Regions from separate parts of the Paenibacillus sp. NPDC057967 genome, predicted to be linked through region 2. Evidence: riboswitches for the same ligand, from Rfam matches in the RefSeq annotation. Region 2 holds a riboswitch; each other region holds the start of a gene.
What was found. Region 2 has a riboswitch for ZMP and ZTP ahead of ACFVSO_RS05070 (GNAT family N-acetyltransferase). Riboswitches for the same ligand answer to the same signal wherever they lie in the genome.
Positions count from the first base shown of each region.

Region 1: another riboswitch for ZMP and ZTP. It lies ahead of ACFVSO_RS06120 (bifunctional 5,10-methylenetetrahydrofolate dehydrogenase/5,10-methenyltetrahydrofolate cyclohydrolase); the one in region 2 lies ahead of ACFVSO_RS05070 (GNAT family N-acetyltransferase).
Region 3: another riboswitch for ZMP and ZTP. It lies ahead of rpiB (ribose 5-phosphate isomerase B); the one in region 2 lies ahead of ACFVSO_RS05070 (GNAT family N-acetyltransferase).

Region 1 is NZ_JBHVQB010000002.1:370,063-379,955, reverse strand. Features, by position in the region: gene bshB2 (bacillithiol biosynthesis deacetylase BshB2) at 1-386, opposite strand, end outside; gene ACFVSO_RS06155 (YojF family protein) at 409-753, opposite strand; gene ACFVSO_RS06150 (YjjG family noncanonical pyrimidine nucleotidase) at 847-1,545, opposite strand; gene ACFVSO_RS06145 (class I SAM-dependent methyltransferase) at 1,677-2,444, opposite strand; gene ACFVSO_RS06140 (DUF2164 domain-containing protein) at 2,530-2,787, opposite strand; gene ACFVSO_RS06135 (histidine--tRNA ligase) at 2,876-4,165, opposite strand; gene ACFVSO_RS06130 (OsmC family protein) at 4,426-4,824, opposite strand; gene ACFVSO_RS06125 (hypothetical protein) at 5,207-5,347, opposite strand; ZMP/ZTP riboswitch at 5,513-5,598, shown strand; gene ACFVSO_RS06120 (bifunctional 5,10-methylenetetrahydrofolate dehydrogenase/5,10-methenyltetrahydrofolate cyclohydrolase) at 5,679-6,539, shown strand; gene ACFVSO_RS06115 (cyclodeaminase/cyclohydrolase family protein) at 6,536-7,165, shown strand; gene mgtE (magnesium transporter) at 7,269-8,627, opposite strand; gene ACFVSO_RS06105 (DMT family transporter) at 8,721-9,569, opposite strand.
Region 2 is NZ_JBHVQB010000002.1:127,609-137,501, reverse strand. Features, by position in the region: gene ACFVSO_RS05070 (GNAT family N-acetyltransferase) at 112-1,221, opposite strand; ZMP/ZTP riboswitch at 1,265-1,346, opposite strand; gene ACFVSO_RS05065 (hypothetical protein) at 1,390-2,019, opposite strand; gene ACFVSO_RS05060 (DEAD/DEAH box helicase) at 2,266-3,969, opposite strand; gene ACFVSO_RS05055 (PadR family transcriptional regulator) at 4,109-4,627, opposite strand; gene ACFVSO_RS05050 (serine hydrolase domain-containing protein) at 4,743-5,858, shown strand; gene ACFVSO_RS05045 (potassium channel family protein) at 5,943-6,293, opposite strand; gene ACFVSO_RS05040 (Leu/Phe/Val dehydrogenase) at 6,526-7,554, shown strand; gene ACFVSO_RS05035 (ROK family protein) at 7,678-8,556, opposite strand; gene ACFVSO_RS05030 (hypothetical protein) at 8,714-8,977, opposite strand; gene ACFVSO_RS05025 (TlpA family protein disulfide reductase) at 9,203-9,724, shown strand; gene rbsK (ribokinase) at 9,811-9,893, opposite strand, start outside.
Region 3 is NZ_JBHVQB010000010.1:57,498-67,390, forward strand. Features, by position in the region: gene prmC (peptide chain release factor N(5)-glutamine methyltransferase) at 1-17, shown strand, start outside; gene sdaAB (L-serine ammonia-lyase, iron-sulfur-dependent subunit beta) at 269-1,021, shown strand; gene sdaAA (L-serine ammonia-lyase, iron-sulfur-dependent, subunit alpha) at 999-1,892, shown strand; gene ACFVSO_RS24050 (carboxymuconolactone decarboxylase family protein) at 2,024-2,461, opposite strand; gene ACFVSO_RS24055 (RNA polymerase sigma-70 factor) at 2,516-3,418, opposite strand; gene spoIIR (stage II sporulation protein R) at 3,565-4,293, shown strand; gene ACFVSO_RS24065 (L-threonylcarbamoyladenylate synthase) at 4,457-5,545, shown strand; gene ACFVSO_RS24070 (manganese efflux pump MntP) at 5,612-6,169, shown strand; gene ACFVSO_RS24075 (low molecular weight protein arginine phosphatase) at 6,210-6,791, shown strand; ZMP/ZTP riboswitch at 6,852-6,933, shown strand; gene rpiB (ribose 5-phosphate isomerase B) at 7,059-7,517, shown strand; gene ACFVSO_RS24085 (TIGR01440 family protein) at 7,549-8,154, shown strand; gene ACFVSO_RS24090 (serine hydroxymethyltransferase) at 8,241-9,488, shown strand.

The DNA.
Region 1 (9,893 bases), 240 kb from region 2:
CCGCATGCGTCGTGATCCGGATGCACGCTGTAGCCGGGATAGAACGTCACCACAAGCGATGGAGACAGCTCTTCGATCAACTCGCCGATCCGCGCTTCCAGCAACTCCTGATCCTCGAATTCAATCGTTTTGTCATGAAAGCCAAGCAATCTGAGATCCTGTATGCCAATCGCCTGGCAAGAGGATTCAAGCTCAGCCTTTCGAATCGCAGGCAGCGTTACCCGCGTCGCAAACGGCGGGACGCCCATATTGCGGCCCATCTCACCAAGTGTCAGGCAAGCGTACGTAACGCGCGCCCCGTTATGAATATGCATCGCCAGCGTGCCGGACAAACCGAACGCTTCGTCATCCGGATGCGGCAATACAACTAAAATTTGTTGTTCCATTGTATGATTCATCTCCTCTCGCTTAAAAGGGCTCCGGGCTTAATTGCAGAGCTACGATCAGCTTCCCTTGGCTGTCGTGGCCAGCCATAATAAGCCGTTCGTTCTCTGCGTCCTCGTAATGCGTCAGCCCTTCCGAGTATACCCAGCCATGTGCCATCTTAAGACCAACCCGATAAGGCCCGTTGCCCGAGATTGACCCATGGTTGTAGCGAATCCTCGCGTTAGTCAGGAACGAGGCGGCAGGATGCTTCGAGCTGTCGATGTGGGCGGCATAGGCCCCCGTTGTCTGCTCGATATGAACATACAAGTCTTGATCTTTAAGCTTGTCTATAAGCTGCTGAACTCTCAATGGTTGGATAAGCTGCATCGAACTCTTCCTCTCGTTCTTAATCATGCCTGTAAAAGACTCCAATTTAAACTGGACATTGGTCCAGACCGAGCCTGGACTGGCGGCCCCTGTCTAGCCTAGACCGATAATCGGTATGAGCTCGCTTAAGTGATGAATTTCGTACTTCGGCTTGACCGCCGTCATATTCGGCTTCCTGAGCGGATTGTACCAGCACGTATCAATGCCCGCATTAATGCCGCCCTGCATATCCGAGGTTAGCGAATCGCCGACAATAAGCGCATTCCGGCTGCCCGTCAGATTCAGCTTGGCAAAAGCAAAGTCGAAGATGGCCGGATTCGGCTTCTGAATGCCGGCATCCTCCGATACAATAATATGCTCAAAGGCGTCCGCCAGCTCCGAACGGCCAATCCGGCTTAGCTGAACCTCTCTGATCCCGTTCGTAATGATCGCAAGCCGGTGTCCGCCTGCCAGAAGCTCCCGGCATATCTCCACGGCACCATCCATCAAAAACGAGCCTTCTCCCAAATATCGAAGATACGCTTGGCTGAATTCCTCAGCTGTCCAAGGAATCGTCAAGCCGTTATCGGCAATGAGTCTTGCGAATCGCTCGCTGCGCAGCAAGGCCAAATCAATGGCGCCCTGCTCATATTCCCGCCAAAGCTGCTGATTAATCGTCCTGTAGCTGCCCGTAAGCTGCTCGGATACCTCCAGCTTTGCCTCCCTGAACGATTCGGCCAGCGCGTGAGCCTCCGATTGCGCGTAATCATACAGCGTATCGTCGGCATCAAAGAAAATGACATCATAAGACATGATAAAATCCTCCTGCAATCTGTAAGCCGAATAAGCGATAAGATTTCCGGGCGCAAATGAACGTCCGCAAGGAACGGATCAGCAAGCTGGAACCGCACGAACGGTATCCTGCCGCAGCATCAGCTCTCCCGTTACTCCGCTTGCTTGCTGGCTATAATAAAAAATCGGTGTTCCTTGCTCGTGAAGTGTCCGTCCTTCTCGACCTTCTCCTGAAGCAAGCATAACTCATTATAACATTTTTCGACGGAAAACCCGGCAAACTCCCACTCCGCAATTTTCGCCAAATAAACAAAGGCCCCTACATCATAAAACCGCTGCTCCGGGAAAAACTCCGCGCTCTCATGGATGGTGAATCCCGCCGCTGCAAGCTCTCTCGAACTGTTCTCCAGATTGAACTGCGGATCTACGATCATCGCGCCTTCACCAAGCAAAAAACGGGACAGCTCACGGTTGTTCTGCCCGCCGACCTGCTGCGTAATAAACAAGCCGCCCGGCTTCAATACCCGGTAAACCTCTTCCGAATTGTACACCTCATGGCGGTTCATCACGAGATCGAACATTTCGTCTTCGAACGGCAGCGGATCATCGTCGGCATACACTTGCCTAATATCGATACCGTATGGAGGCAGCTTCTGCTGGCATAACGCCACATTCGGCGGATACGCCTCCGTCGCATAGGTCCGGCCTGGGGGAGGAGACAGCGACAAGAGGAACTCGCCTCCGCCGGTTCCCATGTCCAGCATAACCCTCTCATCGGTCATGCTGGCTTGCACAGCTTCTTTATAATTCCAGGGAAGCTCCTGTTCCCACACGCGATCCGCCATGTACGAGAAGTCCCATCCTTGAAAAACGTGCCGTTCTTCCGATAGCCAATATTGTTTTCTTTCCTCAGGCGTCATCGTCATCTCCCCTTACAGCATTATTTTCAAGACAATGTCTCTCTCTACGTCAGCAATTTGCCAAAGCGCCATTCAAGGTTGCTTGTTATTTGGCAGACGGAACCGGCCTCTCCAGCGCATATAAATCTTCCTCAATAGAAGCCATTCGCTCCTCAATAACACGTCTGGCGTCAACCATCGCTTGATTATAAATATAAGGAGCCAGCTCCTTCAGCATAAAATCAAGCATGTTCTCTCCGGCCAGCTGACCCATCTCCACCGACAGCTCATCATAAGCGTATTGCTGAAGATTGGAGACGAGCTGCAGCTTCTGTTCCCTCGGCAATTTCAAAGGCACCATCATAAAATCCCCTTTCTATTCATCCTTTTCTTCCTTCGATCATATCACAGGAGCCGCGGGTCCACGATATCCCGTTTGAACGAGCGCATGATTAGCCAGAAGACTGCGCCAGAATCGTTGCAGCCGCCTCTTGCACGGCGAGAAGAGATTCCTTCGACTCCCGCATATCCTTCAGTCGCACTTCCCCCTTCGCCGCTTCATCGCCCCCTACCAGAACCACGTAGCGTATGTCCTTGTCCGAGGCTGCGGCCAGTGATTTCTTCAGCTTGCGGCTGCCCGTCTCCAGGGCGGTTCGGATACCAGCACGCCGCAGCTCCTCCGCCGCTTTCAATGCTCCGGTCTTGCCCTCCTCGCCGATCGGCACAACTATCGCTTGCACTGACGGCAGTACAAGCGGCCGCTCCCTGAGCACCTCCAGGATGGACTCCATTCCGAAAGAGAGACCTACCGTAGGATACGACACATCCTCCCTGCCGATCATCTTCCCTATAATGGCGTCATAACGTCCCCCTGCGCCCAGACTTGAGGTGAATACGCCGCTCGCATCAAATATTTCGTACACCGTACCGGTATAGAAGGACAGTCCGCGAGACAGGAACGGGTCGAAGATACAAGTCTGCTCCAGACCAAGCTCGCTTATCAGTTTCTCCAGCGCCGCAGCTTCTCGCGCACCTGGCGAATCCGAAATCCCGTACCGGGATGCAATAGCTTCCAAAGAAAGCTTCTCTCCCGAAGCGAACGCCAGCATCGCTTGCTTGACGCCATCGCTGATTCCCTTTTGCGCCAGCTCTTGCTCCACGCCTTCCAGCCCGATTTTGGCGAGCTTATCGAGCGTCAGTATGACAGAGGACAGTTCGTCCTCCGGCACCCCCATAGCTGCAAGCGCGTCCCCAAGAAAACGCCGGTTATTCCACCGCAGCACAATGGGAATGTCTAAGCGTCCAAACGCATCGACCGCGAGCTGCATCAGCTCGGCCTCGGCTTCCGGTCCGGCAATGCCGACCATATCGACATCGCATTGCAAAAACTCCCTGAGGCGTCCTTTTTTGACGGGACCGTCGCGGAATACTTTTCCGATCTCATAACGTTTGTACGGCATCTCCAGACCCGGGTTGAGCGCAATGGTTTTGGCGAACGGGATGGTCAAATCGTAGCGCAGGCCCAGACTGCGGTTGCCCTGATCGGTCAGCCTGTACATTTCCTTCAAAATTTCGTCCCCGCCCGCATATTTGGATGCAAGCAGATCCAGCTCATTGAGCACCGCTGTCTCCATTCCCTTGAAGGTGTACAGCTCGAATAGTTCCGTGAGCACATCCTGCACTTTTTTTCTAAGCGCCTGATCCGGTCCGAAAAAATCATAGGTTCCTTTGACATTTTGCATAACTGTCAGCTCCTTTTTTGAATTGAGGTGTGAACATAAAAAAACGCGCAGGACCTCTTGGTCCTGCGCGCTTCATATCTCGCAGGGAGGCCAACGCGAAATGCGTTAGCCCGCCCTGATTCAATCAGGTGTGCTAACGCTGCTTGTGATGATGAAGTTGATTCAGCTTGGATATACGCATAGCTATAAACCCCTTCATAACATAAAGTAATGCCGATTATAGCGGATTGAATAAGATCATGCAAGCGGCAGCCTGCCCATTAAGATAGATGGTATTCGACCGTCTCTATAGCTACTTCACTCTTCAGCGAATTACTGATGGCGCATGCCTGCTCGACGATGGCAATCAGCTTGTCCTTGTAATTCGGCTCGATGGTAGATGGCAGCTTCACCCGTACCGTAAAGCTGGTAAAGGCGTTGAGCTCCCTGTCCGTCTTCCTCGCCGTCACTTCTACGCTGAGCGGAAACCGCCCGAATTCAACCCCATCCGTCTCCAGCTTCTGCTGAAGCGAGATCGAGACACAAAGACCAAGCGCCGATTCCAGCAGCTCCTGGGGCGACAGCCCGCTTTGGTTATGTCCGTTGCTGCCGATTAACTGCAAGCCCGCTTCGTTATAGATTTCATTTTGTCCGTTCATCAGTTGGATTCTGGTAGTCATGATAATCTCCTTTCATTACACCGAGCGGCAAGCCATAGAGATTTGGCGATATCAATAGAACGCTCCTTACGAACCTTTAGTTCAACTTTTATAAAACAAATTTCTATGTTTTCCGTTATTTTTCGATGAATGACGAGGTTTTTTGACAAAATAAATTCAGAGTAACCGCATAGTATTAATGTAATGGCAAAATAGTAATGCACTTTAATAAGCGTGTCAACCTATAGCTTTTAATAGTAATGGCCTTATAGCCCCGTGGAGAGAGGCGCATTACGTCAATTTTTTATACTTTTCATGAATGTAAGTGCTTTATTTCACGCTCACACCCTCTTCATAGGGAATAAATTGTAATAAATATTTTTCGAAAAGTTGCATACTACTCCTAACGCAAGGGATAAATGAGCTCAATTGTCCCCTCCATGCGAAGTTGCTCATGCATCATATCGTTATGATCCGCTCCGACGATGCACAGAATCCGTTCCCCCACATGCTGCTTCACCGCGTTCTTCACACGCTGCACCATGTTCAAATGCCTGCATACCCATCTGAACAAATGAGCTTGCGGATTTATTTAATAATTTAATGATTATCAAATTAGATATTAAATGAATTCATAAGAGTGAAGTCTTTTTTTGTCAATCATCTTGACCTCAAATTCGATTGCGGACATAATAGGTGATATAAAAATAACGTCGTATGCGACTGGCGAAAAGAGTGGAATAAACCACGAGGAAGCATACGAACGGAATGGATCCGTTCGCCTGGGAGAAGTATCTGCAGTCGGCTCGTCATGAGCTGATGCGGATGCTTTTTTTCGTTTTATTCGAAAATTACCCGCTGAGGAGGATGCAAGGATGGCATTGTTGATGAAGGCAAAAGAAGCTGCTGATCGAGTTTACATGGAGATTATGACTGAAGTGAGTGAGCTTGGCATGCAAGGTATTCAGCCCTATCTGGCGACAATTATTGTCGAAGGAGACCCCGCTTCCGCCTATTATGCAGAAGCAAAGCGCAGGATCGCCGAACGGCTTGGCGTATCCTTCCACCTACATGCATTCAAAGCCGACGTAGAAGAAGCCGAAATTATCGCGCTCATCCGTCGGTTGAACGAAGACGCATCCATTCATGGCATTATGGTGGAGCTTCCTCTGCCGCAGCATATCTCGGCGAGGAGAGTGGAACGGGAAATTCGGCCGAGCAAAGATATCGACGGCGTAACGCCGCAAAACAAACTGGCAACCCTGACGGGAGAAGACGGCCTATATCCCGCTACTCCCCAGGCCTGCATCCATCTGCTGAAGCACTATGGATTTTCATTGGAAGGCAAAAACGTAACGTTGGTCGGAAGAGGCCAGACCGTCGGCCTTCCTCTATTCCACCTGCTTCAGCGGGAGCAGGCTACTGTCACCGTCTGTCATTCTCGCACGCCAGACATCGCTTCGCATCTCAGCCATGCAGATATTGCTTTTCTAGCCGTTGGCAGGCCGAATAGAATGACCTCCGCTATGGTTCATGACAGACTGATCGTTGTGGACGCTGGCATCAACGAAACAGAGGACGGCCGTATTGCTGGAGATGGTGCCGCTGACCTGGATGCTTATGTCGCTGCCGTCTCCCCGGTGCCAGGCGGGGTAGGCACGCTGACGACAGCAGTCCTGTTCCAAAATTTGATGAAAGCCATTCGCATCCAACAAGGCGAGGAGGAGCAAATATGAGCAATGTATCATGGGATGATTCCATCCGCCGCTTCCTGCACCAGGCAGGGAGCCCTGATCCTACTCCCGGCGGCGGCAGTGTTGCCGCGTTAGTCGCGGCGCTCGGCGCTTCCATGACGGCAATGGCCGGCAGCTTGTCCCAAGGGGAGAAGTTCGCAGCCTATGAGGCGCAGATTCAAGAGACATTGTCGGAGATGCGACGCCTATCCGCTGCATCAGAAGAGCTGCTTCATGCGGACATCGAGTCGTTCAACGGCTACATGGCGGCATTAAAGCTGCCAAAAGCAACAGAGGACGAGAAGGCTTCGCGCAAGCTTGCCCTGGAGTCCGCCACCCTGCATGCCATTGAGGTTCCGCTTCGACTTATGAGATTATGCCGGGATGGCATAACCAGCACTGCCGCTATTGCCGACTCTGCCAACAAGCATGTCATCTCTGACCTTGGCATCGGCGTTATCTTGTTCGAAGCGGCAGCTCGCTCCGCCCTGCTCACCGTGGAGATAAATCTCCGTTCTATGCCGGAGTCGGCTATGAAGAGCCGTTATGCCGAGCAGGCTGCTGCGCTTATGGACGAGATGGAGTTGCGATGCAAGGCTGTTCTGCATACAGCCCGTCAGAGAATGTAACGAATCGTAACGGCATGTCGAAATGCGCAAGAGACTCCAAACCACGGCAACGTGATTTGGAGTCTCTTTTTCCCTTTATGATCGATCAAGTACACCCGCTCGTTTATATCAAATATTCCAGGAACGCCGTCGCGATGCCAAAGTAGATCAGCAACGATAAAATATCGTTAAGCGTTGTAATGAGCGGACCTGACGCTACAGCAGGGTCGACCTTCAGCTTATACAGCAACAGCGGAATCACTGTACCTGCCAGCGTGCCTATAATGAGCGTCATGACAAGCGAGCCGCCCACGACAAGGCCCAGAATGGGGCTGCCCTGCCAGATGTACGCTATGATGGAGATCAGCACGCCGCAGATGCCGCCGATCATCAGCCCGACCATCAGCTCTCGCCACACCAGTCTTCGAACGACGCCACTGGTCACTTCCTTCGTCGTCAAGCCACGCACGACAACCGCCAGTGACTGTGTTCCCGTATTCCCAGTCATTCCTGCTATCATCGGCATGAAGAAAGCCAGCGCCACAACCTTATCCAGCGTCTCTTCGAACCGGCTAATAATCGTCCCTGATATGATGCCGATCAGCAAGAGCAGAATCAGCCAAGGCAGCCTTCGGTATGCCGCCACATGGGCCTTCGTATCGAAGTCAATCGACTTGCCCGATGCGGACATCTTCGCAATATCCTCGGATGCCTCCCGAATGACGACGTCGATAATATCGTCGACGGTGACGATACCGACAAGCACACCGTCCTCTTCCACGACGGGAATAGCAAGAAAGTTGTATCTCTCGATCCGTCGGGCTACTTCCTCCTGGTCCATATCGACCGGAACGGCAATGACCCGCTCATACATAATATCTGTAATCTGATCGCCGATCTCCGCCAGGATCAAATCGCGGTACGATACGACGCCGATCAGCTTCTTCTTCTCATCCACGACGTAGAGATAGTTGATCGACTCCGCAATCTCGGCAAAATCTTTCAGCTTATCGACTGTATCACGAACATTATAATGGCTTGGTATCCAGACGTACCGGTTCGTCATGATCCGGCCCGCCGTCTCCGGCGCATACGCCATCAAGTGCTGCACCGCGAGGACTTCTTCCTTCTTCATGTAGTCCAGGAACGATTTCTTCCGTTCCTCGGACAAGCCTCCGAGCAGGACAGCAAGGTCATCATTGTCCATCCGGTCCATCAGCTCCGCCGTCCGCTCCACGCCAAGCAGTGCGAACACCTCAACCTGCTGCATCTGCTCCATCTCGCCGACCATCGCAGTCAACTGCTCCATGGTCATATAGATAACAAATCCGGCGCGGAACTTATCCGGCAGACGGCCATAGACGGCAGCCATATCATACGGCTGCAGCTCCTCCGCAACGGCCTGGACTTTCGCCCGATCTCCTTCTTTGATCGCATTCTGGACAAGCAGGTCCAACTCTGTATCGCTAAGATTCATAATCATGGGTCAAGCCACCTCCAATCCTGCTTACAATCCAAACACGCTTCTTTACCCTTATACCCTATTTGCCCAAAAATATTGCAGTGAAGCAGACCTTTATCCCCAAAGGCCAAGAATAATAATCCCTGCTGTAATGAGAGCCGAGGTAATGATGCGCCGTGGTCCTTGCTGCTCTCTTAATATAAATATGCCCAGCAGCGTTCCGAATACCGTCCCGATCTCTCGCATGGGAGCAAGCTGTGCCACCGGCGCCAACGATACAGCAAATAGGAACAACAGATATCCGCCTGGTGCAAGCACGCCTCCAAGCAAGATGGTCTTCCAATTGACGCGCAGCTCCTGCCCGATCGTACGGGAACGAAGCGCAGCCCAAGTCAGCACCAGCACATTGCCTACGTTGGTAGCCTGAAGTACGATGACAGCGGGAAAGTAGTCCAGCGCCAGCTTATCCACCACAATATAACCCGCAATGCAAAACCCGACAGCCAAGGCGAGCAGCGGAGCTTTCGCCGATGTTCCCTGTACCCGCTTCAGCTTGATTTCACTTAAGAATAAGATGCCGGCCACAATTGTGGCCACTCCCACCCATCCTATCGGACTAAGCGACTCCCCCAGAAATACGACCGCCATTAGCGGCACCAGCAGCGGGCTCGTTCCCCGCATAATAGGATAAACTTGCGACAAGTCCCCTACCGTATAGGTAGCGGCGAGCAAAGTGATATACATCCCATGCAAGGCTACGGAAGCCAGCATCAGTAGCAAAGCTGCGCCCGTGAAATGGGAGGCATCCCACTCGATAATCGTCCAAGGTATCAGCACAATGGTTGCAATGATTTGGCAAAGCCAAAGAAACACAATCTTATTCATGCTTTTTTTCGTATACAGGTTCCAGATGGAATGAACAAATCCAGATCCAAGCACTAAAGCAAATGCTAATCCTGCCATTCTATCACTACCTTCTCGCTAGATGCGACACAAACCATATGAGTCTATCTCCAAGCTTCCCGTCATGCGGTAACCGCTTAGGCTCATAGACACATTGATATCGAAATGAACACCGATAGATGCTTCACCTAGTTTGATTTCATAATCAACCACATAAGGAATTTCCAAGCAGCGATTACTCCCTCCTGGTCATCCCTGTAAAGAGCTTAAGCTCAAGCTCGTTTTGACGCCGCCATATCCAAACGAGCCGGTTCGACCTCATCCTCTTACAAATTCTACATAAAAAACGATCTAAAGTCCCACTTATTGTGCAAAAAACATACT
Region 2 (9,893 bases):
TAATTCGCAGCTTTCAGCGCACGACAGAGCGGCATGGTCATCATCATATAATCGCAGCAGATTAGATGCTTGTTCGAAAAGCCTGATGACCATCCTGCGGCGTCCGTATGGTTAGTCCGCGATTCTCCGTTCATACAGATTCGCGCTCCAGCCTTCTCCATCGAAGCGTCCTTGCAGATCAAAGCCTTGGCTTTGATAATACCGGTTCAGACCAGGATTGTCCGCCATACAGTCGAGACGAAGCCAGCGCTTGCCTTTGCTGCGGATGTATCCCTCCGCCCATTCCAGCAGCTCTTGACCGACTCCTTCTCCCTTATACCGCCGAGAGACAGCCAGCCGATGAACATAACCTGCGTCATCATGATACCGCTCTCCCCAGATTTCTTCGTATGACCAGTGAACTGAGAAACAGCCGACCAGTTCCTCACCGCGCTCCGTTACGAACACCTCTTGCTCTCCGATGAATGTGTCGACCGTCTCTTGGGTGAAATCCTCCTCGCGCCATTGCCGCAAGCCGTGCGCCGAATGAATCCATCTGGCCGCTCCCTCCAACAAGCCCCGCAGCTTCACCGCATCCTCCGCGGTCGCTCTGCGGATGGCTCGCGAAGATGGCGCATTCAGAACAGGAGCTTCGCGATTCCATAGGTATTCGAGCTTCGCTGCCGTATCGAGCGCCCGCTCTTCTCCCGCTAACCGCGCCACCGCATGCAACGCCGCATCGATGCCCGCCGTCACGCCTGCAGAGAGGATGATGTTGCCGTTGTCCACGTAACGCACTCCCTCCACGATGCGGGTGCTGGCAGGCACCGATTCACGGAGCAGATTCATGGCGCGGCTGTTGGTTGTTGCCGACAGGCCGTCCAGTAAGCCCGCTTTAGCCAGCAGCAACGCGCCGGTGCAGACAGATATCGTGAGCTCAGCCTGCTTCGATAAGCTCCGAATCCAATCCGTCATCGCCCCGTTATGCATCTCCGTGCGCGCTCCCCAGCCCCCCGGCACGATCAGGATATCCGGTCTCGGACAATCCTCTGCGCTGTAGCTCGGAACAAGCGTAATCCCGCTAATCGAGCGGCATTCCCTCTTCTCCAGAGCCGCCGTATAGACATAGAAATCTTGTCCCCAATTGCTCGCTACTGCAAACACATCAAAAGGCCCGGCCAGATCAAGCGTATCCACTCCCTCATACATCAACACCGCTACTTGTTTAGCTTTTCCCATCATTATCGCTCCTTTGAACATAAAAAAGCATTCGATCGATGATCAAATGCTTTGCCCAGGCGAACGGCTTGTATGACAGATGTGCTCCCCCGTAGTGATCTACGTTCTCGCCAGTTACACATCCAAATATTTACTGACTATTATAAATTTTCTGACGAAAAAGTCAATCGTTTATTTCCTTCTTCTCATTCCCAACAGTACAACAATTAGAATAATGACTATGGCCGCAATCAAGCCGACCATCAGCCCGGCTGAAGTACTCCTCCCCGAATCTGATAACTGCCCCATTTCCGAATCGCTTGCGATCGGACGGCTCTCTGCGTCATCATCCGTCGTGTCCGTTGCTGCAGGGGCATGGGATGCATCTGCAGTCGGCAGCTCGCTTGCTGGTTGGAGTTGACGCTCCTTATCTTTCAAGTAATCCAGCTCTGCGTCTGCCAACGATAACTTTACGGTAGGCGAGCAAAGCTGATTCTCCCACTGACTGTCGATATTTTTAAAATAGTACAGATACTCCTCGCCTTCCTTGCTCACGCGACTGTCCGTCTCCCAATATCGATCTTCCAGAATCGTTAGGCGGTCAACCTCGATCCCTTTGAAGCTTTGCTTAACCTCCAATTGAATGGTGTGTTCCTCCTGACCCGCTTTTACATTCAACACTTTCGCCACAATAACTCCATCATATGTCTCATACCGCTGTTCGATTGGACCAGGCTTCACGCAAGAAAGCGCCATCGCTTGACCAGGCAGCAGGAGCCAATACGCTAACACAACCATCGTCAGCCAAACCGGTTTTCTCATCTTATCCCCCCTATGCAACGATAGACGAAGATAGCTGCCGGATTTGTTTCAAATCCGACAAATGATAAGCTGCTAAAGATTTGTTCGCCAGCGCAGCAACGCGCGAGGAAGCTGCAAGCCGAGAAATTAGGCTTAGAGAGTCAATCCCTGCCGCTATGCGACTCCTAAATATGACAAAAAAGCATTTGGGTAAAACCCAAATGCTTTTTGTTATGGATATTTCGAGCAGCCACGTATCGAGGCAAGCTATTTTTTTGATTTGGAGGAGAATGACGACCACGGCGAAGGCAGAATCGATATAATCTTGCCCGAATCCTGGTGTACTTCTTGACGCAGCTGCGGCTTCGCATAACGGTCAGCTGTAGTCGGCCTCTTCGACTGCTGCTGCGTTCTAGCCGGCTTGCCCGCTTGCCGCTGGGTTTGACCCTCGCGAGGACGGTCTTCCTTTGCAGGACGAGGCTGGCTCGGCTTCGCAGGGGCTTGCCCTTGCGGCTTCGCTTGTTCCTTCTTCTCCTGTGGCTTAGGACCGTTCGAGCGGCTCGGCTTGTTCTCCGGCTGCCGGACTTCCCCGGTTTGCAGCTTATTCTGCGGCTTCGATTGACCGGCCGCACTGGCACCCGATGCCGCCTTTTGTGACTTAGGCTGCGACTTCGCCTGTTCGGCCCCACTCGCAACTGCGGATGCTGCCGCTCCTTGCGGCTTGCTCTTCTTCCGGCGAGGTTTCTTGCCGCTTCCTGCAGCGCCTTCGGAGGACTTTGCTTCAGAGGAAGCCGACTTCGAAGGAGCCTGCTCTGCCGCAGCAGGGGCGGCTCCTTTCATCGGATAGGGATGATCCTGAACAACCGGAATCTTCTTCTTGATCAGCTTCTCAATATCCTTCAGATACGGAAGCTCATCCGTCTCACAGAAGGAGATTGCCGTTCCGTCATGGCCTGCGCGTCCTGTCCGACCAATTCGATGCACGTAGGTCTCCGGAATGTTCGGCAGATTGAAGTTGATGACATGCGACAGCTCCTCCACATCAATTCCTCTTGCTGCGATATCCGTCGCTACGAGCACGCGAGTCGCGCCGCTCTTGAAGTTATTCAGCGCGTTCTGGCGCGCATTCTGCGACTTGTCGCCATGAATAGCCTGCGCCGTAATCCGCTGCTTGTTCAGTCCGCGGGCGACGCGGTCCGCGCCATGCTTCGTGCGCGTGAACACCAGCGCGGATACGATCGACTGATCCGTGAGCAGCTCGTTCAGCAGCGACTGCTTGTTCTCCTTGTCCACCAGATATAGCGATTGATGAATGCGATCTACCGTTGACGATACAGGCGTTACTTCCACCTTAATCGGGTCCGTGAGCAGACTGTCTGCAAGATGCGCGATTTCCGGCGGCATCGTTGCCGAGAAGAACAGTGTCTGACGCTTAGCTGGCAGCTTGGCAATGATTTTTTTGACATCGTTGATGAACCCCATGTCCAGCATGCGATCCGCTTCGTCCAGGACTAACATCTCTACCGCGCCCAGATGGATCACCTTTTGGTTCAGCAGGTCCATCAGACGGCCCGGCGTAGCAATCAGAATATCGGTGCCTTGGGCCAGCGCGCGTTCTTGTCCGCTCTGGGAGACGCCGCCTACGATCGCCAGGCAGCTCACCTGCGTGAACTGGCTGTACGCTTGAATATTGTCCGAGATTTGCAGCGCCAGCTCTCTCGTTGGCGACAGAATCAATCCCCGGATCGGGCGTTCTCTCCTTACCCGCTCCATGCTGCCGCTCAGCAGCTGAATCATCGGCAGTGAAAATGCTGCTGTCTTGCCCGTTCCCGTCTGCGCGCAGCCTAGCAGGTCCCGGCCTGCCAGTACGGACGGAATCGAGCGTTCCTGAATCGGTGTAGGCGCTGTATAGTTTTCTTTGCTCAAGGCTTGCAGAATGGGCTGAATAAGCTTTAATTCTTGAAAATTCATTAGTGTCGTTCTCCTATTTGAACACGCGTATGTGTTGTAATCGTATATAGCGTCTAAGGATACCACAAATAAGTGTAAAATAGTAGAAACATTCGAATATGTTCCGTAATTTGCACCTATTCCCCCAACTCCGGCGCCCTTATTCCTGCAGTTCCTCCCTCAGTCTCCCGAACCAATCCCTTGCATAGCGATGCGCTCCCAGGCCATAATTCAGCGTCAACAGCTGATATCGGAAGATACCCCGGTACGGCTCCGGCACTTCTACCCCCTCTAATTCCCATTCCATCCGCTTAAGACCATCCCATGTCCGCTCCAGCTTAACCAAAATCTCATCAATGATGCTTTGCTTGTCCGTCCTATCTTCTACATGCCCCAGAAAAAACAGCTTCGACAACGCCGTTACTTCCAGCTTATGATCCGGCGTCTCGCTCTTCATCCAGCGAAGAAACTCCTCTCTGCCTGCCGGGAGCACGCGATACACCTTCTTAAGACGCCCGTTCTCCACAAGCTCCGCGCAAGCGACCCGCTCCTTGTCCAGCAGCTTCTTCAGCGCCGTCTGCAAACTGCCGTAGCTCGCGCTGTAGAACAAGGAGATTCCCCGCTTAAAGCTTTGATGCAGCTCATACAAGGTCTGGTTCTGAATCATCAACAGTCCCAAGATGACATGCTCCAACTCCTCACCGCCGATCCGTCCCGATTGCCGCAGTAATCAAATACCGCTATTAGCAATATATCTATTAGGGATAAGAAAAAGAACGACAGGAGGTTGCAGCATGACCGCAAAAACAGGATTAACCTCATTAAACAACCCCAAGCTTACAGGGCGGTTGGATCACATTTTCCAAAAGTATGAGCAAAAAGGATTTGGCGTGCCTAAAGGGCATAAAGCTGAGGTGCAGGGCCGGATCTGCTCTCCCTTGCTTGGCATCGACTACCGCTTTCCAGGCGAATCCAAACCATATCATATCGCCAGCATCGGCAAGCTTTTTACGATGACGATTATAGGCATGTTGGCTGACCAGGGGCATATCGGATTAAACAATCGCATCGCCTCTTACTTCAAACAAGGGGAGCTGGATCGATTGTTCCTTTACCAAGGACGCGACTATGCCTCAGACGTGACGGTCAGCCACCTGCTTAACCATACATCGGGGATTGGCGATTATTTTGATGGTCCTGTCACCAGCGGACGGCTGTTCGCCGACAGTATCTTGTCCGATACGGAGCGGCTATGGCAACCATCCGATCTCATTGCCTTTACAAGAGAGCGACAAAAGGCAGTAGGCCCGCCCGGCAAGCAGTTCCTGTATTCGGATACCGGCTATATTCTGCTAGGGCAGCTTATCGAGAAAGTGTCCGGCCGTTCTTTTGGCAGCCTTCTTCGTACACAAATCTTTGAGCCGATGGAGCTGAGAGACACCTATCTGATGTTTCATACTGAGCCCATGAATGTCCCTGCTCCCCCCATCTCTCCGCTCTGGTTCAAAAGACAGGACATAAGCGGCTTCAACAGCCTGAGCTGCGACTGGTCAGGGGGAGGAATCGTCTCGACGACAGACGATCTGCTCACTTTCAGCAAAGCACTCCATGGAGGGAAACTGATCGCCCCCTCCACGCTGCAGCAATTAGCGGCGTTCCCCTATCAATTCCGTCCCGGCATCTATTATGGGCTCGGGATGATGGAGATCCGTTTCGAAAGGTTATTTTTTCTGCTGCGGGGATACCCCCGGCTAAGAGGACATCTCGGCATTACTGCCGCCCATCTTCACTATGATCCTGCAAGCGATACCCATATCGCGCTCAACTTCGGCTCCGACGCGGCCATGCGCCCGAGCTTCAATGCGCTTATCGCCATTATGAACGAACTGAAGAAAACGCAAGACCATTAGCCCTCAAACAACAGGCACGCAATCCGGGATTGCGTGCCTGTTGTTTCTGCATAATGGATATATCCCCGGCATGGCGCCTACGGCTTATTCCTCTTCTTTCTTCCCCGGCTTGCGCTCAGGCTGCTTAATAAGCGAGTAAGCGATGTGCCCGATCAATCCAAGGAACAGTCCCGTTCCTACGATAACGTAGAGCATCATGAACAACTTACCTAGAACCGTCTGAGGCTCAAATGTAGGGTGGCCTACTGTGCTGAGCGTCAGGACGCAGACATACAGCGCGTCGATGATGGACAAGCCTTCGTTCCTGACAAAAAACACCGTACCCGACAAAAGCATGACGACGACCAATATAAACAAAGCTTGAAAGTTTTTCAGCTTGAATGACCGCCAGAGACCGCTAAGCAGGCGCTTCACGGTTAAGAGGAATGATACCATAGCATGAACTCCTTCTCTCGAACATTGAACAATCAGACCTATAGAATAAATCATAGATCGCAGCTTCGTCCAATGCCTGTCCAACCCTTCTATTGTAAAAACGAATCTTCACCCTCTATTAAAGAAAGCTTTCTCTCCAAAAAAGAACCGCTCCCTCCACGCCCGGGCGTCCGTGTCCAAACCAGGATTCGCCCGCCGGAATAAGCTGTAGGATATCGAAAGGGGCGAGAGTATGAACGCATGGAGAGACGAATATGAGCAGCTTCTATTCCTTCAGGACCGATCGATCGGGTTCAAAGCCATCGTCGCCATTCATAATACGAGGCTCGGCCCAGCGCTTGGCGGGTGCCGGATTCGGCAATACGCGAGCGATAAGGAAGCCGTCGAAGACGCGCTCAGACTGGCCCGGAGCATGACCTATAAATCCGCACTGGCCGGAGTTCCTTATGGAGGCGGCAAGGCTGTTATTCTGGATTCCCCTGAAGCAGGACCTCGCGAGGCTCTGTTTCGTACATTAGGAAAGCATATCCAGAAGCTGCAGGGGCAATACATTACCGGCATGGACCTGGGCTCAACCGTCGCAGACATGGATACGGTGCTTGAAGAGACGGCCTTCGTCACGGACGTCAGCGGCTCACTGGGGGCAGTCGGGGATCTGACCGCCAAGATGACTGCCTACGGGGTATGTCTCGGCATCCAGGCATCGCTGAAGCGCCTCTTCGGCTCCGAATCGCTGCTGCACCGAAGTGTCGCCGTGCAGGGACTAGGCAAGGTAGGCTATCACCTCTGCCGTTACTTAAAGGATGCTGGAGCCAGACTCACGGTAGCGGACATTGATGCCGGACGAGTCCGAATGGCCGCAAAGGAATTCGGAGCGTCCGTCGCCCGACCGGAACATATTGTCTCGGCACCGTGTGATGTTCTCGCTCCTTGTGCACTCGGAGGCGTGCTCGACGATGGGGCAATCGGCAGACTGAATTGCCGAATCGTCGCAGGAGCAGCCAACAACCAGCTGGCGGAGGAACGGCATGGCAGCAAGCTCCAGAAGCGCGGCATTCTGTATGCCCCTGACTATGTCATTAATGCGGGCGGCATTATCGTAACCGCTTCGGAACTGAGCGGTGGAGACGCTGCGGAGGCGAAGCGCAACGTAGAGTCCATCTACCGTACGCTATTCAGCATATACGACCTTGCCGAAGCCCAGGGCATACCTACATCGCTCGCGGCGGACCGCTTGGCGGAAAGCCTGTTCCGCTACTAACCACCCTGCCGCACCGACCTGCCATCACAAATCAGAAGCCTCCAAGCCCGCTTGAACTTGCGGTATCGGAGGCTTCTTGAGTTCAATAGACTTGGACTAGCGTGCGGCTGCTCGCTAGCTTCTTCAAGCCTTCGCCGCTTTCACAGCCAGCGCCAGAGCGCCGCTAATCCCCGCCTTGTCGCCAAGACCGGGTTTTACAATGTAGCTATCAATGTCTTGCTCCAGAGCAGGATGATGGACATATCCCTTCAAGAGCCCCTTTACTTGCTCTCGAATGAGAGGGAACAGATGCGACTGATGCATGACGCCCCCTCCCAGGATCAGCCTCTCCGGCGACAAAATCAATATATAGTTCACGAGCGCCTGAGCCATATAATAGCTTTGCATGCGCCATGCGGCATGATCTTCGCCAAGCTCGGACGCCTTCACACCCCAACGCGCCTCTACAGCTGGTCCTGCGGCAAGCCCTTCCAGGCAATCCCCATGGAACGGGCATTTCCCCTCGTATCGGTCTTCCGGATGGCGGCGTACGATAATATGCCCCATCTCCGGATGCGTGAGGCCATGGAGGAGCTTACCCTCCGCTACGGCTCCTGCGCCTATACCCGTGCCAATCGTCATGTAGAGGCAGCTCTGCAGCCCTTGTGCCGCTCCCCATAATAGCTCGCCCAGCGCTGCCGCATTGACGTCCGTATCAAAGCCAACCGGCACGTTCAGCTCCCGCTTCACATAGCCAACAATGTCAAAGCCGCTCCAATGCGGCTTCGGCGTGCTCGTAACGGAACCGTATGCGGGACTGTCAACGTTCACATCGACGGGCCCGAACGTCCCGATTCCGATCGCTTCAATCCTTTTGTCTGCAAAGTAAGCCATCGCCTTGCCCATCGTTTCCTCCGGCGTGGTCGTCGGGATCGTCACCGTTTCTCGTATCGTTCCGTCCTCCATGCCGATGCCGCATACAAATTTGGTTCCTCCGCCTTCTATCGCTCCATATACCTTCATGCCTGCATTCCCCGCATTCCTTAAGCCAGTTTTCCTATTAACGTATCAGCTAGTTTGGCAGATTTCAAGTTTGCGGCGAATAAGCGCAAGAAACCCGATGTCTCGCAAGACAACGGGTTCCCCTTGGCCCTAGTTGCAGGCTGATATTCTTATTCTATTACCATGTAATCCAGCCGCCGGTATGCTGATGCTTGCGAAGCAGATCGTACTTCTCGGCGCGCATTAATCGCTTCATGATCGTGCGGTAATTCCGGTAATCCGCCTTTCGGGCAGGCTTCAATTCTTTGTCCCGGTGAATCGCCTTAATGCCTTTCCGATGCTCTCTCAGCTTCTCGGCTCTCGGCTCCTTCAGCCGCGTGGATTGTGTGCCCGTACGCTTTCTCAGTAAAAATGCAGTCAGACCTGTTTGCTCAACATTCAATCTTCATCCCCGTCGTGCCGGGTTAGATTATGGCAGGGCCATGGATATCGGCACAACTAATAGAAGAAGACTTTGGGATTGAACAAATAATCACCTCTACCTGAATGACTTGCCACTATTATACGACTCCTTATCTGGAAAAATCCAGCTGGAAAAGCTATATTTTCTTCCCTTTATCGTTTATAGTAAAAGTGCTTTTAATCTTGAAGCCAGGGTGCGAAATTCATGAAAAAGCTGCGTTTTTGGGTCACTTATGCTCTATTGTTTCTCGCCATAGGCGGAATAGGAGTGCTTGTCTATCAGTTTACTGAAAATTATGCTCCCGCATACGCCTACCAATTGGACGAATCCATTATCCTGCAAGACCTGAGCAACCTCAGCCAAGTGACCATCGATTATTCCGAAAAGCCAACTGTGCTTCTGTTCTTCACGTCCTGGTGTCCTTACTGCAACGAGGACGCTCCGAAGATTGTTGAGCTGCACGATAAATACAAGGAATTCATTAACGTGTACGGTATAAATGTCATTCAGCGGGACGAACTCTCTGAAGTCATCGACTACGTTGAGGAGCATAGCATCGATTATCCTGTTCTGCTGGATCAATCGAATCAGCTTTATACAAATTACGGCAGCCACGGCTTCCCCTCGATGTTTTTCATTACGCCGAATGGCGAAACCATCGATGCTATCGTCGGATCGGCGGACATCTCCTACATCGAGCAATCTTTCCTTAAGCTCATTAATTAACGGATGCACCAACAAATTAAAGAAGCCTCCCGTCTGCTTCACGCAGGCTCGGAGGCTTCTTCTCATAAGTGCTGCTATACGTATCGTTAAGATTGGCTCGCCAAAAACGCTTCAATCTCCGCTTTGTCCGGGATGGAGGATTGCGCGCCCGGCCGGGTGACGGCGATTG
Region 3 (9,893 bases), on a different contig from region 2:
TCAGAACTGCTCAATAGAATGGCGTTGCCGATATCGGGATGATGAAAAGATGGACGGAACGGACGCTGCTGATTGGCTATGCCAATCAGCAGCGTCCGTTCCGTTTTTTTGCGGCAGGGCATGGTTGAAGGGAATCTTGTCAGCATACACTACAGTGACAACAACAAGCGGAATGATGGATTTCGTCCGGTTGGAGCGCTGCCGCTTAAGCATTGGATCACATGCGGTATCCCGTTAGTTGAACGACTGATACGAGAGCAGGTGTCCGATGAGATTCAAGGATGTATTCTCGATTATCGGTCCGGCTATGGTCGGACCGTCAAGCTCGCATACAGCTGGAGCCGTCCGAATCGGCCGTTCAGCCAGGCATCTGCTTGGCGCTGCGCCTGTGAAGGTGGGCGTCGCGTTCTATGGCTCCTTCGCCGCTACGTATGCCGGCCATGGTACGGATGTTGCCATTATCGGCGGCATTCTTGACTTCTCGACGGATGACGCCCGTATCCCGGATGCAATCTCTCTGGCGGAGGAGATGGGGATAGAGGTCAATTTTCGCGAAGGAAAGGGGTTGTATCCACATCCCAATACGGCTCGTATAAAGCTGACAAGCGCAGCGGGAGAGAGCATAGAGACCGTGGGTATTTCCATTGGCGGAGGTAATATTGAAATCGTAGAGATTAACGGCTTCCGGGTGAAAATGACTGCGATCTATCCAACACTGGCGCTCTTTCATGCGGATCTTCCAGGAGTGATTGCAGATATTACGGGTGAGCTGAAGGAGGAGCATTCCAATATCGGCTATATGTCCGTCGATCGGAAAAGCCGCAGCGGAGATGCGTTGACCGTCATTGAGCTGGACACGGACATTACAGAAGTTATGCTAAGCCAGTTGAGGCAAATCCATGCGATTCAGACGATCCGAGTGGTCGATATTACAGATAAATTTTCGGCGGCGAAGAAGCTGCAAAGTCCCGAGGAAGGGCCGAAAGGAGCGGAGGAGAATGAGGTTTCGCCATCTGAATGAGCTAGCCAAGCTATGCGCCGATGAAGACGCGAGCATCGGGGAAATGATGGTTGCGGAGCAGGCCGCTGAATCCGGGCAATCACCAGATGCCGAATTCGCGAAGATGGCCGATTATTATGCCGTGATGAAGGATGCGGTTCTACGGGGGCTGACGGAGGACACAACTTCCCGTAGCGGGCTAACGGGTCTCGATGCTCAGCGGGTCGCTGCCTACAATAAGCGATCTCCCTCCAATCTGGGCATCGCGGGAGATGCAATGGCCTATGCGCTGGCTGTATCAGAGGTGAATGCTTCCATGGGTCGCATCATTGCGACGCCGACGGCTGGCTCTTGTGGCATTATTCCCGGGGTGTTCGTCAGCTGCCAGGAGCGTTACGGCTGGTCGGACGAGCATATGACCTATGGCTTGTTCGCGGCGGGCGCGATTGGGTATGTCATTGCGAATAACTCCTTTGTATCCGGCGCGGAAGGCGGCTGTCAGGCGGAGGTTGGCTCCGCGATCGGAATGGCGGCAGGCGCGCTGACAGAGCTGCAGGGCGGCAATCCCGCTCAAGCGGTACATGCGGTAGGGCTGGCATTGAAAAACACACTCGGGCTCATCTGTGATCCGGTTGGCGGGCTGGTGGAGGTGCCTTGCATCGTGCGCAACGGCTTTGGTGCGGTGACCGCCCTGGCGGCGGCCGATATGGCACTTGCGGGCGTGCGCAGCGCTATTCCGTCGGATGAAGTCATTCAGGTGATGCTGGAGGTGGGCTCCGCCATGCCGGACAAGCATCGCGAGACCGCCGGCGGAGGGCTTGCCCAGACGCCGACCGGCAAAGCGATATTGCGCAATCTGAGTTCTCTGCGTACGAAGCCAAAGCAGTCATGACCTGGTTGATTCAATCGCAGCCAATAGTCAGTGTCTATCCGCATAACTGCACCAATCGAAGAACCGCCCCTTTCGCATCGCATGCGGAGAGGGCGGTTCTGTTCGAGTGATCTGAAAGGATGGGCGAAGGTCTACTCCGGCATCAAGCCGGTTGTAATGGCAATGCGGTTCCAGCCGTTAATGGTAACGATAGCCATGATGAGCTCGGATAATGATTTGTCATCGAAGTGCTTGGATGCTTCTTGGTATACCGCATCAGACACATGCTGGGTTGAGATCAGGGTAACCGCTTCTGTCAACGCCAGCGCAGCTTGCTCCTTCTCCGAAAAAAACGATGTATCTCTCCAAGCATTCAGCGCATAGATGCGCTGTTCAGTTTCTCCCTCGCTCCGTGCTTCCTTCGTATGCATATTGATACAGAACGCACAGCCGTTTATTTGTGACGCGCGAATTTTCACCAATTCAATGATCGGCTTCTCCAGGCTGGAGGCTCTTACGAATTTCTCCATGCCGCTCATCGCTGCATACGCCTCCGGATTCACTTGATGGATATTTATTCGGTTGCTCATTTCATCCACACTCCTTGTCTGATGTGGCCGATTCCATATGAAACGGCTATATATCTAAGACAAATTAGCATCCGTTTTTGTGACATGTGATAGCTTATCGGGATTCATAACGAGATAGATTCGAGTGATTTTCTCGCCGGAAGCGTCCCACTGGAAGGTGAGCACTCTGGCTGCATGCCCGTCTTGTATGAGCAGCAGACCGGATTGCCCGCTGACCATAGCGGGAATGTATGCCCCGCTGCTTGGCTGGTTTCCTTTGCGGGCGAGTCCCTCGTAGAACGCCACAATGCGGTCGCGGCCCAAAATAGGGAAGATTGCGGCGCGTACTTTGCCTCCGCCGTCTGAGACCATAATGGCGTCTTCCGACAGCATGCCAACTAACACAGCTGTGTCGCCGGTCTCCGCTGCCCGGATGAATGCGCCGGCTAGCTCCAGGGCTCGTTTGTTGTGAAAGGAGGGGGTATCGGGCAGAACGCCAAGCTTCTCCTTGGCTCTGCTCAGCAGCTTGCGGCAGTTGGCCTCGGACTTGCCAACAACCTCAGCAATGTCCGAGTAGTCGAAGGCGAATGTCTCTCTAAGCACAAATACGGCTCGTTCGATAGCGCTTAAATTCTCCATCATAACCAGCATGGCATAGGTAATGGTCTCTGTCTGCTCAAGCTTGTCAGCCGGATCGCCTTGCCCGTGATCGCTGTAGATCACGGCAGGTTCGGGCAGCCAGTTGCCGACATACGTCTCCCGTCTCTTGCGGGCGGATTGCTGCTCATTCAAGCAGCGATTGGTGACCATTTTCGCCAGATAGGCTTTTTCATGCTCGATACCCTTCCGGTCCAACTGATAATAATCCAGGAATACCTCCTGAACGATATCCTCGGCGTCGCTGAGGGAACCTAGCATTCGATAAGCCAGGCTAAGCAGCAAGGGACGGTAGGCTTTATAAGGCTGCGGTTCTTGCATAGGGCTATTCTCTCCTTCTCTTATTCCACTTGAATTTATAATAGCCTGATAGGTTTATAGATTTGCCTTCACGGGCATAATGACGGATAGAGACGTTCCGGAACGCAAGCAGACGCACCGGCGGGTGCGCGAGAGGAGCTTGTGTCATGTCCCGTACTTATTCCTATTCTTCCTATCGTTCGGTTTCCCCTTTTCGTTTTCCTTATCGCAAATCCTATGGCTTTATTATAATGATTTTGATGGTATTGATCATGAGCTGGGAATCGCAACAAATGGATGCTGCCTTGGCAAAGGGCGGAATTCCCGAAGAAGCGATCCGGCTTCGTATATTGGCTCATTCGGACAGTCCGTCCGATCAGCTTGTTAAGCGTGTTGTGCGTGATGAAGTTGTAAAAGCAATGAATAGCTGGGCGACTGGGCAGCAGACGATCGAAGAAGCCCGTGCGACTATTCAGTCCAAGCTGCCGGAGCTGCAGCAGCTCGTAGCGAGTGTGCTGCAGAACAGGGGCTTCGTCTATGATTCCAGTGCTGAGCTTGGTCTGGTTGAATTTCCGACCAAAATGTACGGCAACAAAGTTTATCCTGCAGGCCAATATGAAGCGCTGCTGATTACAATCGGGGAAGGACAAGGGCAAAACTGGTGGTGCGTGCTGTTTCCTCCACTATGCTTTGTTGACGCTGTGTCAGGTGAAGCTTCAGCGGCATCCGGTCCCGTGCAAGAAAGCGCTGCGGTGACAGTGTCAGCAGACTCGGATACAGCAGACAATGATGTCACAGCAGCGGCTGAGAATCATGGAACGGACGCGCCGAAAGCAAAGTTTTTTCTATGGGAGCTGCTGCAGTCGCTGATTGACTGGATTAAATCCTTGTTCTAAGATTCCCCATTGCGCGCCGTTATTCCTAGCTCAATAGGAATGATGGCGTTTTTCCTTTATTCGTACAGCGTGGTTCCTGATGAGAGGCGCTCTATTCCATTGGGATTATGCTATAATAGCGGTGATATGGACACTATAGGCAAAGTAAGAGGATTGAATAGATATGGCAATTAATACGAATGTTTGGATCGTTCAAGATAAAGAACAAACCGCCAGTTGTGACAATAAGGCAGGAGAAGCGCTGCGGGAGGCCGCTGACATCTTGAGACAGGGCGGACTTGTTGCCTTTCCTACGGAGACGGTATACGGGCTTGGAGCCAATGCGCTCAACACGGAAGCTGTGTCAGGCATCTTTCAGGCCAAGGGAAGGCCGTCGGACAACCCGCTTATCGTACACGTGGCTCGCGAGACGGACTTGGACGCGCTGGTCCTCCCTTATCCGCCGCTTGCGGGGCGTCTGATGAAGCGGTTCTGGCCGGGACCGCTTACGATCGTGCTGCCGGTTCGTCCGGATGTATTGTCACCCCTTGTGACAGCCAATCTTCGGACGGTTGGCATCCGCATGCCCGATCATCCTGTTGCACTGGAGCTGATCAAGCTGGCAGGATGCCCGGTAGCCGCACCGAGTGCGAATCGCTCCGGCAGGCCCAGCCCGACAGTTGCCGGGCATGTGATGGAGGATTTGTCTGGACGCATAGATGGCATCTTGGATGGCGGTGCTACTGGCGTCGGACTGGAATCGACAGTGGTCGAGCTGGAAGGAGAACGGGGCATTCGCGTATTAAGACCGGGCGGCGTGACGGAAGAAGCGCTTCGCCTTGCTTTCCCCGATGCGGAGATCATCAGCGAGCCTGAGTCAAGCGCAGAGCCAGAGAAACCGAGATCGCCTGGCATGAAGTATACGCATTATGCGCCGAAAGGCGAGCTTTCCATCATACAGGGTCAGCCCGAGGCTGTCATCTCGTATGTGAATGAACAGGCCAGACAGTCGAAGGCAGACGGTGTGGTTACCGGCGTGCTGTCCTTCAGTGAGCGGTCAAGCCGTTATGAGGCCGATCTTGTGCTGGATCTCGGCAGCGAGAGCAAGCTGGAGGAAGCAGCCCATCGCCTCTACGGAGCGCTTCGTCAATTCGATGAAGCTGGGATTGGCCGCATATGGTCCGAGGCTTGTCTCTCGGAAGGGATTGGCGGCGCACTTATGAACCGCCTGGTGAAGGCAGCCGGCGGTACGATCATTGCAATAGACAAGTAGTATGTTTGTCCCTATGTCCGCATATGTTGGTTAGTAAGTGCGGCCATACATAGGGGAGATGTGCGAATGGACGTTAGTGCGTATATGGGGCAGTTTTTGACGCTGCTCATTATTGCTGTGGCGCTTGGATTCGATGCGTTCTCGCTCGGTCTTGGCATTGGACTGAAGGGCATTCGACTGCTTGATATAGTAAAGCTTGGCGCAGTTATTGGACTTTTTCATATTCTAATGCCTATCGGAGGTTTGCTGACAGGCCAATTCGTGAGCGGGCTGCTGGGCAGTGTCGCCACGACCGCCGCCGGTATCTTGCTCCTCCTGCTTGGAGGTCATATGATCTACAGCTCGATCCGCGGGGAAGGCGTGCCGACCTTCAACCATCGTTCGTCGCTGGGGCTGCTTGTCCTGGCTCTAAGTGTTAGCGTTGATGCTTTTTCGGTAGGTGTAACGCTAGGGATGTTTTCCGCCGACTTATGGCTAACCATATTGTTATTCGGCTTTTTTGGCGGGATGATGTCCATGCTGGGCCTATTGCTAGGTCGCAAGGTAAGCAGCAAGCTGGGTGAATATGGGGAGGCTTGCGGCGGCGCCATATTGCTTGTGTTCGGCCTATTATTTATTGTCTAATGTAGTGTAAGGTAACCGTTCATACAAAGGAGCTGGCGCAATGAAACGTATTTTGTTCGTCTGTACAGGAAATACTTGCCGTTCGCCCATGGCGGAGGCTTTGCTTCGTCGCCATGCCGCAGTGCGGGGCATTACGTTAGCTGTCCGCTCAGCGGGCGTATCCACGATCGACGGCTTGCCGATCTCATCGAATACCTTATCCACGCTCAGGCTCAGGGACATTGAGCATGCAGGCTCCTCGCGTGCGATAACCGCTGAGGCTGTGGATTGGGCGGATTTGATTTTAACCATGACCTCCAGCCATAAGCGTTCTTTGCTTCATTATCATCCGGGTGCGGTCGACAAGACATATACGCTCAAAGAGTTCGCCTATCAGGATGACAGCGTGCTGCAGGATATATTGGAGCTGGAGGGTCTTTATACCGAAATGCAGATGAAAAGCGCGCTTGGCCAGCAGCTCAGCACATCCGAGAGACAGCGTCTGTTGGAGCTGGAGCAGCGTATTCCAAGCTTCGATATCGCCGATCCGTTCGGAGGGACGCAATCCGTCTATGACAGCTGCTCCCGCGAGATTGAAGCTTCCATTCAGAAGCTCCTCGACAAGCTGTCGAAACGTCCGTAATTAGACGTTCGAAACGATTGATTTCTGAACAGATATGAGCTATGATGATGGAGACAAAAGAGTTTCCGATGTAACTGGCGACGGAAGTGGGCTAACCACGGTGGAGCATCGGAATATACGGCCGGTCGCCTGGGCAAAGAGCAGCATGCTGAATAAGCATGTCTTGCTCTTTTTTTCGTCTTTTTGGCCGGAACAAGGTATACTATCACCATAGGTTATTTGCAGGAAGCAATGACTCTTACAACTTAAGGCAGGATGGTGTTCACATTGAAGATTGCGATTGGCGCCGATCACGGCGGTTACCGTTTGAAGGATGAGCTTGTTCCGATTATTGAAGCACTGGGTCATGAGATTGAGGATGTTGGCTGCGATTGCGAGCAGTCGGTCGACTACCCCGATTATGCGCTGCCGGTATGCGAGATGGTGGCTAGCGGCAAGGCGGATCGCGGCATATTGATTTGCGGTACAGGCATTGGCATGTCCATCGCTGCGAATAAGTATCCAGGCATTCGCTGTGCGTTGGTGCATGATATTTTCTCGGCCAAAGCGACTCGGGAGCATAATGATACGAATGTCTTAGCTATGGGCGAGCGCGTCATCGGACCTGGTGTAGCCGGAGAGATTGTGAAAGTGTGGCTGGAGACGCCATTCTCGAATGCGGGTCGCCATGCAGGCCGCATCGACAAAGTTATGCAACTGGAGAAGCGCTTCTCCATTCATCCCTAACAGCTGGTTTCAGGGAAGGAGGCGTGACTGAATGAGCAAGGAACCTAATGAGCAACAAGCGGCAATTGCCGGGCAAGTAGAGACCGTTGTCAGAGAGCTCGCGCTAGCCGGCAAGCTGGGAGCGGGTCATCTCCTGATTATTGGGGTAAGTACGAGTGAGGTGCTTGGTCATCGAATCGGTACATCGGGAGCCGTGGAGACGGCGGCGGCTGTCTATGCAGGCGTCGAAGCGGTCAGAAAGCAGATTCCGTTTGTTCCTGTGTACCAGTGCTGCGAGCATCTGAATCGGGCATTGGTTATCGAAGAAGATGAGGCCGTGCAGCGCGGACTTGACGTTGTCTATGCTGTACCTGTGCCGAAGGCGGGAGGCTCCATGGCGGCCTATGCATACGGCCAATTCGCCAAGCCTTGTCTGGTTGAGCAATTGACAGCACATGCGGGCATCGACATTGGCGATACTTTCATCGGTATGCATTTGAAGCGGGTTGCCGTTCCAGTGAGACCGTCCATTAAGACGATTGGCGAAGCTCACGTTACGATGGCGATCACGAGGCCAAAGCTAATCGGCGGAGCGAGAGCGGTCTACGACGAGAGCAGCAGCTTGAGAGCAGAACAAAAAGCCGGGCTATGCGAGTGAGTAAGGTGATTGCGCGAAGGACGCTTTGGCGATATGAAAGTGTGTTTTCGCTATTATACAAGCATTGATACAAGGAGGAACTAAAGGTGGAACAATTACGCAAGCAAGATCCAGAAGTATTGAAGGCGATGGGCCTTGAGCTTCAACGCCAACGCGACAACATTGAACTAATCGCATCGGAGAATATCGTAAGCGAAGCGGTACTGGAGGCTATGGGCTCTGTACTGACGAACAAATACGCGGAAGGCTATCCGGGCAAACGCTACTATGGCGGTTGCGAGCATGTCGATATCGTCGAAGATATCGCGCGCGATCGTGCGAAGGAACTGTTCGGCGCTGAGCATGTTAACGTACAGCCGCATTCCGGCGCACAAGCGAATATGGCGGTATACCTGGCTGCGCTGAAGCCTGGCGATACGGTGCTTGGTATGAACCTGGCTCATGGCGGCCACTTGACGCATGGCAGCCCTGTCAACGCTTCCGGCTTGCTGTACAACTTCGTGGCATACGGCGTTCAAGAAGATTCCTTCACCATTGATTATGAAGAAGTGCGCAAGCTTGCTTTCAAGCATCGCCCTCGCATGATCGTTGCAGGCGCTAGTGCTTACCCGCGCATTATCGATTTCGAAAAACTCGGCCAGATTGCCAACGAAGTAGGCGCTTTGTTCATGGTCGACATGGCGCATATCGCAGGTCTGGTTGCAGCTGGTCTGCATCCAAGTCCGGTTCCGCATGCTCACTTTGTTACGACTACGACGCACAAGACGCTTCGCGGACCTCGCGGCGGCATGATTATGTGCAGAAAAGCTTGGGCGGCAGCTATCGATAAAGCGGTATTCCCAGGTTCCCAAGGCGGTCCTCTGATGCATATTATCGCTGCAAAAGCGGTAGCATTCGGCGAGGCTCTGCAGCCTTCTTTCAAAGAGTATCAACAGAATGTCGTGACCAATGCCAAAGTTCTGTCTGAAGAGCTGGTCTCCAAAGGCATCAACATCGTATCTGGTGGCACGGACAACCACTTGATGCTGATTGATACGCGCAACCTGAATATTACAGGAAAAGTTGCGGAGCATGTTCTTGATCAAATAGGCATTACGGTGAATAAAAATGCAATTCCTTTCGATCCAACTAGCCCGTTTGTGACAAGCGGAATTCGTGTAGGTACGCCTGCAGCGACTGCTCGCGGCATGAATGAAGATGCCATGAAGGTAATCGCAGAGGTAATCGCATTGGTTCTGAAGAACCCGGAAGATCAAGCAGTGCTGGATCAAGCCAAAGGCATGGTACGCGATCTGACGGCTAAGTTCCCGCTTTACCCGGGTATCACATACTAATAAAAGGTCCCATTAGAAAGCTCTCGGCTATGAAAGCCGGGAGCTTTTTTGTATTCGAAAAAAACAAATGATGGAAATAGTGTAAAAAAGAGATGGTAAATGATTATGGAGTGTAATAGTTGGTCAAAATCATTATAAGTTTATATAGTTGAAGAAAGTGTTCTCATAAGATCATTTGGTAACTTTTTACGTGTGCTGCAATTGTTCATAAAAAGGTTTAGTATAAGATGGCGTAAGGGCGATCAAGTACGCAGTATTAGCTTATTCAGAGCCAAGTGTTTCAAAAAAAGAATATCAGGGTATGAAATGAAGGGAAAAAACGAACGATAGACTTGGTTTATTGGAAATCGATGGTTTTTTATTTCATTCATATATGAAATATTATAAATTCCATAATATACCAAT